3 regions of the Nonomuraea sp. LP-02 genome follow, and region 1 is predicted to be linked to each of the others. Evidence: riboswitches for the same ligand, from Rfam matches in the RefSeq annotation. Region 1 holds a riboswitch; each other region holds the start of a gene.

Region 1 (2,186 bases):
GGAGGTCCTGGGTCTCGTGGCGGCCGGGAACACCAACCGTGAGGCGGCCGCCCGGTTGTTCATCACCGAGGCCACGGTCAAGAGCCACCTGCTGAACATCTACACCAAACTAGGCGTCGGAGACCGGGCCGCCGCCGTCACCGAGGCGTTCAACCGGGGCCTGCTCGTCCCACGGGCCTCTGAGCAGTCCTGACCCTTGGCTCGTCGTGCGCGTCCTCAGTTCATGGAGATGTGGACGTGGTCGTAGTGGTTCTCGGTGACGCTGCCGCGGTCGGACATCGCGCGCCAGCCGGAGCCCGAGTTGATGCGCTGCTTCCAGATCACGTACTTGACGCCCAGTTTGCTCTGGTTCTGCAGGGCCCAGGCGGCGATGCGGTCGCCGAGGGCGTTGTCGGCCGCGCTGGGCATGGTGCCGCCTGAGCTCATCATGAAGTCGCAGGCGCGGCCGAGCGGGTGCTCGCCGCTGGAGCCGGAGCGGAAGCAGCCCACCGAGAACGGCAGCGCGAAGTTCTTCGTCACCTGCTCGCGCATGAGCCGGGTGCGCGCGGTGATGTTGTCCGAGCCGGACGGCAGCTCGGGGGCCCAGCTGCCGTCGGAGTTGCGGCCGGTGCCGTACGGGACCAGGTCGGCCAGCTTGTCCTTGATGTCGTCGATGACGTCCTCGGCCTCGTCGCGCTGCTCGGCGACCGAGGCGGCGTCCGCGCGGATCTTGACCGCCAGCGCCTCGGCCTCGGTGGCGGCCTTCTTCTTCTCGTCGCGGGCCGTGGCCACGCCCTGCACCAGCGCCTGCTGCTCGGCGGTGAGCTGCTCGAGCACGGCCGCGCTGGCGCCGTCCAGCATGAAGCCCGGCACCGGGGGGTTGCCGTTCTGGTAGCGGAGGCGGGCGAGCTCGGCGACGCGCTGCTCGGAGGCGGCGAGCGTACGCTCGGCCGTGGCCAGGCGTTCCTTGGCGGTCTCGGCGGCCTCCTGTGCCTTGGCCAGCTCGACGCGCTTGAGGTTGTACTGCTCGATGAGCTTGTCGACCTTGGTGTTGAGCCGCTTGAGCTGGGCGCGGAGCTGTGACTCCGACGGCTTCGGCGCGGCGGCCTGCGCGGGGGCCTGCGCAGGGGCCGCCTGCACAGGGGAAGGCGTCGACAGGAGGACGGCGGCGGCGGTGACGAGACCGATGGCGAAGGGCACGGGGGACGAAGCCGCCACGTACTGGGTTCCTCTCCCTCTGCCGGCCGGGTTAGCTGACGGGTTCGGGCGTGAGAGTGCGTCCCTACCACCGAAGTGGATTCACCCCAGGTGCGGTGGGTCCCCGGCTCCCGGGCGACGCGCCCGGGATTAGGCGTGCGACGGCTGGTAGCGCCGTTGCTTATGGGGATATTAGTGGTAGATCACAAGTAATGCGACCTTAAGTAGAAATCTATTAGTGATCAAGTTGTGATCGCAGCATGCGTGCCGCTTCCTCCGGCAGCACGTCGTTGACGAAGGCGCCCATCGCCGACTCCGACCCGGCCAGGTACTTCAGCTTCTCCGGCGCCCGCCTGACGCTGAACAGCTCAAGCCGCAGGTGGGCGAGGTCCCGCCCCTCGCGCACGGGCGCCTGGTGCCAGGCCGCGATGTACGGCATCACGACCCCGAACAGCCCGTCGAAGGCCCGCAGCACCGACGTGTAGAGCGGCGCGAACGCGGCCCGCTCCGCCTCCGTCAGCGCCGGCAGGTCCGGAACCTGCCGATGCGGATAGACGTGCACCTCGAACGGCCAGCGCGCGGCGGCCGGCACGAACGCCGTCCAGTGCTCGTTGGAGGTCACGACCCGCGTGCCCGCCGCGCGCTCGGCGGCGAGGACGTCGGCGAACAGGTTGCCGGGGCCCTTGTGCCGGGAGGCCGCGCCGAGGTTGAGCTTGGTGCGCGGGGTGACGTACGGGTAGGCGTAGATCTGGCCGTGCGGGTGCGCGAGCGTGATGCCGATCTCCGAGCCCCGGTTCTCGAAGCAGAACACCTGCTCCACGCCCTCGACGGCGGACAGCTCGGCGGTGCGGTCGGCCCACGCCTCCATGACCAGCTCGACCTGGTCGTCGGAGAGGCGGGAGAAGCTGGCGTCGTGGTCGGAGGTGAAGCAGACGACCTCGCAGCGGCCGGCGCCGGGACGGACCTCGCTCAGGCCGCCCACATCCTCATACGTACCGAAATTTCCGGAG
Region 2 (2,186 bases), 790 kb from region 1:
GAGGCGCCCACGATGTGGGCCTGCGGCCAGCGGAGGGCGTCCATGAGGCCGGCGGTGTCGTCGGCCATGTCGTCCAGCAGGTACGGCGGAGCCGTGCCAGGACCGGGCGCCCCCGCCTCGCCGAAGTGCGTGGAGAGCCCCGCGTCGCGGTTGTCGAACCGGACGACGTGGTGTCCCTGCTCGGCCAGGAGCTCGCAGAGCCCTTCGTCCCAGTGGATGAGCTGGGCACCGAGGCCCATGATGAGGAGCAGCGGGCGGCCTCCGGGGGCGCCGAAGCTCTCGTAGGCGATGTCGATGCCGTTGGCGGTTACGCGGGTCGTCACCGGACCAGAATCTCATTCTGGTCCGGTGACGTAAAGCGTCAGGGCCGGGGGTCAGCCCTTGATCAGGCGCCGGAGCCGGGCGCCGGCCACCACCACGGCCCCGCCGCCCAGAGCCAGGACGAACCACAGCACGGCGCCGACCGCGCCGGTGCTCGCCTGCGCGGTCTCGCCCGCGGGGGCGGGCGCGGCCTGGCCGGCGGCGAGCTCGACGGCCGCGCCGCCGGACTGGGCCTGCGTCTTCGCCTGCGTCGTCTGCGCGCCCGAGTGCTCGGCCGTCTTCTCCACGGCCTTCGTCGTGGTCTTCGCCGGCTGCACGGTCTGCGTCGCCGTCGGCTTCTCCGCGACCTTCGGGGGCTTGGCCGGGTTGTTGTCGCGGCGCGACCAGGCGCCGGTGGAGAAGGGCACCGGGTAGTTCTTCTTGCCGACGCCGGGGCCCCACTTGGTGATGACGTAGTCGACCTTGATGTGGCCCTGGCCGCCGTTGCCGTCCACGTACAGCGTGGAGGGGTTGAACCTGCCGCCGGTCAGCTCGGCGAACGTCTTGGCGTCCAGGTCGAGCATGATGCCCGAGTTGGAGGGCACGCCGGGGCCGCGGTCGCCCACGAAGAAGGGCATCTTCTTGCCCTTGTAGATCACGTAGCCCTCGGTCAGCAGGGGCCAGCTCGGGCTGGCGGCCAAGCCCTTCTGCATGGGCTTGCCGCTGGCGGGCAGGCCCGTGTCCCCGGCCCGGCCGGAGGCGTCGTCCCAGAAGTAGGAGGCCGTGGTCGAGCCCTTGAGCAGGATCTTCTCGTCGGTGTCGGCGTGGGCGGGGGTGGAGACGGCGGTGAGCGCGCCGAACGAGCAGGCGGCGAGCACGGCGCAGGAACGCAGGCCAAAGCGGGGAGACATGAAGCAGTGAGTCCTTTGCGAGGGGGCAGGGACACGCGCTCAGGGGAGAAAGGCGCAGCCGGGAATGAACACCTGACGGGGGGAGGCTGCGCGGAGCGCGGAATGAGCCTGGGGTGAGGGGCCGCTCAGCGGGCGGCCGGCACTACGCTCTCGGGAATCTCGACCGGTGGGGAGCCGGCGTCCGGGGGTGTGACGCGGTACGACATGCGGGGGTCCTCTCCATCACGCCTACCGGGTTAGCTGACGGGTTCGGGCGAGGAGATGCCCTACCGGCGTGCTGCCGGATTCACCCCAACGAAGTGGGTCCCCGGTTCCCGAGTGGTTCGGGATTCGGCTGGTTGAATGGCAAGACTAAACCACGCACGCCGGGACGAACGCAAACGAATCTTCATGAATCGGACAAAAGATCTACCTGGCCGCAGCGCAAAGAAAAGAGGGGCGCGGAATAACCGCGCCCCTCTGGACCTGCCGGAACTGTCTGACTCAGCCGCCGCTCTTGCGCCTGAAGGATCGCTTGTTCGCGGCCGGGCCGTGCGTGCCGTGGATCTTCGACGGATCGCCGCCCCTGCCACCCGCGCCGCCGGCCGCCTGCTGGCCGCGCTTGCGCTCAAGCGCCTCGCGGAACTTGCGCTTCATCTCGTCCTCGGGAGTTTCGCTGACTTCCGGCTCCGGTGATTCCGCCATTGAGGACCTCCATGGTGTTGGGACACCCCCAGCTTCGCACGGGGTACCTTACGACGCGAAACCGGCGTCAATCTTGGTCTGCGGCACGGCCGGCAGCTCCAGCCGCCGGCCCGGCATGGCCGCCAGCGCCACGAGGGCGATCATCGCCCCGGCCACGCCGAGCGACGGGACGGCGACGGCCGCGGCCGAGGCGTGCGCGGCGGCGAGGCCCTGCGCCGGAGCCTCCGCGGTGACCGTGGAGGTGTAGAGCGCGCCGCCCACGGCCAGCGCCACGGAGCCGCCGATCTGCCG
Region 3 (2,186 bases), 980 kb from region 1:
ACGTGGTGACCGTCCGCGGCGTGCTGGCCGACGGCCGCCAGGTCTCGGTGTCAGGCACGCTGTCCGGGCCCCGCCAGATCACCAAGATCGTCGAGGTCAACGGCTACGAGATGGAGATCGAGCCGACGGCGCACCTCGCGTTCTTCACCTACGCCGACCGTCCCGGCATCGTGGGCGTGGTCGGCCGCCTGCTCGGCGAGCACGGCGTCAACATCGCCTCCATGCAGGTGGCCCGCGACGTCAAGGGCGGCAAGGCGCTCATCGCGCTGACCGTCGACTCGGCGATCCCGGCCGACATCGTCGACCAGATCGTGGCCGAGATCGGCGCCGAGAGCGGCCGTTCGGTGGACCTGGAGGACTGACACTCCCCGCCTCGCGCGAAAGGCCGCCGCCCGGACCGGGCGGCGGCCTTTCGTTGTCTCAGCATGCGGGATGCTAGGACATCCAACGAGATTCCTCGGTTAACGTGGAAGTACATGCGCCAGGTGCTCGTACTCATTACCTGCCGCGGCGAGGCCTGTTAGGGCAGGTCGGCGACTCGCCGCGGTGAACGGCGTCGCGTCGGCCGGTAAGTCCCTCCCGTCAGTAACGCCTCCTCGCGAAACGAGTTGACGATCATGTACGAGATGTACGCCTATAACCGTGCCGAAGACCACAAGGACGAGGCCGCCGAGGCCCTGCAGACCGCGCTGGACCGCCGCGACAACGGCGGCGCCCCGCAGGAGTCCGGCCGGTAGGGCCCCGGCTCGCATCGGAGACGCCGGTCAGAGCACCGACGCGACGGGCATGGGCGGTGCAGGCTCCTTCTGCTGCTTCGCCCACTCCCGCACGCCCTTGCGGTCGGGCCGTACGGCGCCGACGAAGGCGCTCCTGCGCCAGCTCGACAGCTTCTCCTCCTTGATGACGTCCCCGGTGCGGGGCGCGTGCACCATGTAGCCGGGCCGGGAGATCATCCCGACGTGGCCGAGGTTGCTGAAGAAGGCCAGGTCACCGGGCTTGAGGTGGTCCCAGGAGACCTTTTTGTCGAACGCCGCGTACTGGTCATTGGTGACGCGGGGCAACTGGATCCCCGCCTTCTGGTACGCCCGGAGCATGAGCCCCGAGCAGTCGTATCCGCCTGGGCCGGTCCCGCCCCATAGGTACGGGATGCCCTGTTTTTTCAGGGCGAAGTTCAGCGCGATCTTCCAGGCGGGCCTGCTCTGCCTGTCCCGGATCTTCTTGAGTTCCGGACCGGTGAGCGTGGTGGTGAGTGCGCGCTGGTCGAGGGTTTCGGCCTTGGGCACGCGGTCAGGGTTGGTCTGTGCGGTTTTGGTCTGGTCGGGCTTGGTCTGGCTGGGGGTGGATGCCTGGGCAGGGGAGGCGAGCACGGCGAGGCCGGTCGCGCCCGCCGCCACGAGAATGGCGATGCGAGACAGGGGACTGTCCTTCCATACGGCCGACCGGGTTAGCTGACGGGCTCGGGCTTGGAAGCAGCCCTACGGCGCGTGCCGATTCGCCCCAGGGGGAAAGTGGGTCCCCGGCTCCACGCGAACCGCCGCGTGGATTAGGCAGGGCACGGACGCTAACGAATCAGTCAAAAGATCGCAAACCTTCACAAATCGGACTTCTGGGAAACAGTCCGAAAAATGAGACCGAGTGTTCGTCAGGCGAGACGAGCCGGTAAGGTACCGGCATGGAGTCGCGTAACATCCGCTTGGCCGTCATCCCCGGCGATGGCATCGGCACCGAGGTCGTCACCGAAGGGCTCAAGGTCCTCGAAGCCGTCGGCACGAAGATCGAGCCCACGCACTACGACCTGGGCGCGGCGCGATACCACCGCACCGGCGAGACGCTGCCCGACTCGGTGCTGCAGGAGCTGCGCGGCTACGACGCGATCCTGCTCGGCGCGGTGGGCGACCCCAGCGTTCCCCCGGGCATCCTGGAGCGCGACCTGCTGCTGCGGCTGCGCTTCGAGTTCGACCACTACGTCAACCTGCGCCCGGTCAAGCTCTTCCCCGGCGTCGAGACCCCGCTGGCCGACACCGCGGCCGAGGACATCGACATGATCGTGGTCCGCGAGGGCACCGAGGGCCTCTACGCGGGCACCGGCGGCGCCATGCGGCGCGGCACGCCGCACGAGATCGCCACCCAGGAGTCGCTCAACACCGCCTACGGCGTCGAGCGCGTCGTCCGCTACGCCTTCGACA

Evidence for each region. Region 1 has a riboswitch for cyclic di-AMP ahead of SMD20_RS42250 (coiled-coil domain-containing protein). Riboswitches for the same ligand answer to the same signal wherever they lie in the genome.
Region 2: linked by a shared signal. The riboswitch ahead of SMD20_RS38895 (hypothetical protein) and the one ahead of SMD20_RS42250 (coiled-coil domain-containing protein) in region 1 are both predicted to bind cyclic di-AMP.
Region 3: linked by a shared signal. The riboswitch ahead of SMD20_RS37985 (C40 family peptidase) and the one ahead of SMD20_RS42250 (coiled-coil domain-containing protein) in region 1 are both predicted to bind cyclic di-AMP.

Annotation. Positions count from the first base shown of each region.
Region 1 is NZ_JAXCLK010000001.1:9,071,823-9,074,008, reverse strand. It holds gene SMD20_RS42255 (LuxR C-terminal-related transcriptional regulator) at 1-193, shown strand, start outside; gene SMD20_RS42250 (coiled-coil domain-containing protein) at 217-1,197, opposite strand; cyclic di-AMP (ydaO/yuaA leader) riboswitch at 1,204-1,343, opposite strand; gene galT (galactose-1-phosphate uridylyltransferase) at 1,412-2,186, opposite strand, start outside.
Region 2 is NZ_JAXCLK010000001.1:8,281,577-8,283,762, reverse strand. It holds gene SMD20_RS38900 (alpha/beta fold hydrolase) at 1-323, opposite strand, end outside; gene SMD20_RS38895 (hypothetical protein) at 375-1,211, opposite strand; cyclic di-AMP (ydaO/yuaA leader) riboswitch at 1,422-1,557, opposite strand; gene SMD20_RS38890 (DUF5302 domain-containing protein) at 1,695-1,895, opposite strand; gene SMD20_RS38885 (MDR family MFS transporter) at 1,944-2,186, opposite strand, start outside.
Region 3 is NZ_JAXCLK010000001.1:8,093,976-8,096,161, forward strand. It holds gene serA (phosphoglycerate dehydrogenase) at 1-362, shown strand, start outside; gene SMD20_RS37985 (C40 family peptidase) at 765-1,394, opposite strand; cyclic di-AMP (ydaO/yuaA leader) riboswitch at 1,419-1,560, opposite strand; gene SMD20_RS37990 (3-isopropylmalate dehydrogenase) at 1,673-2,186, shown strand, end outside.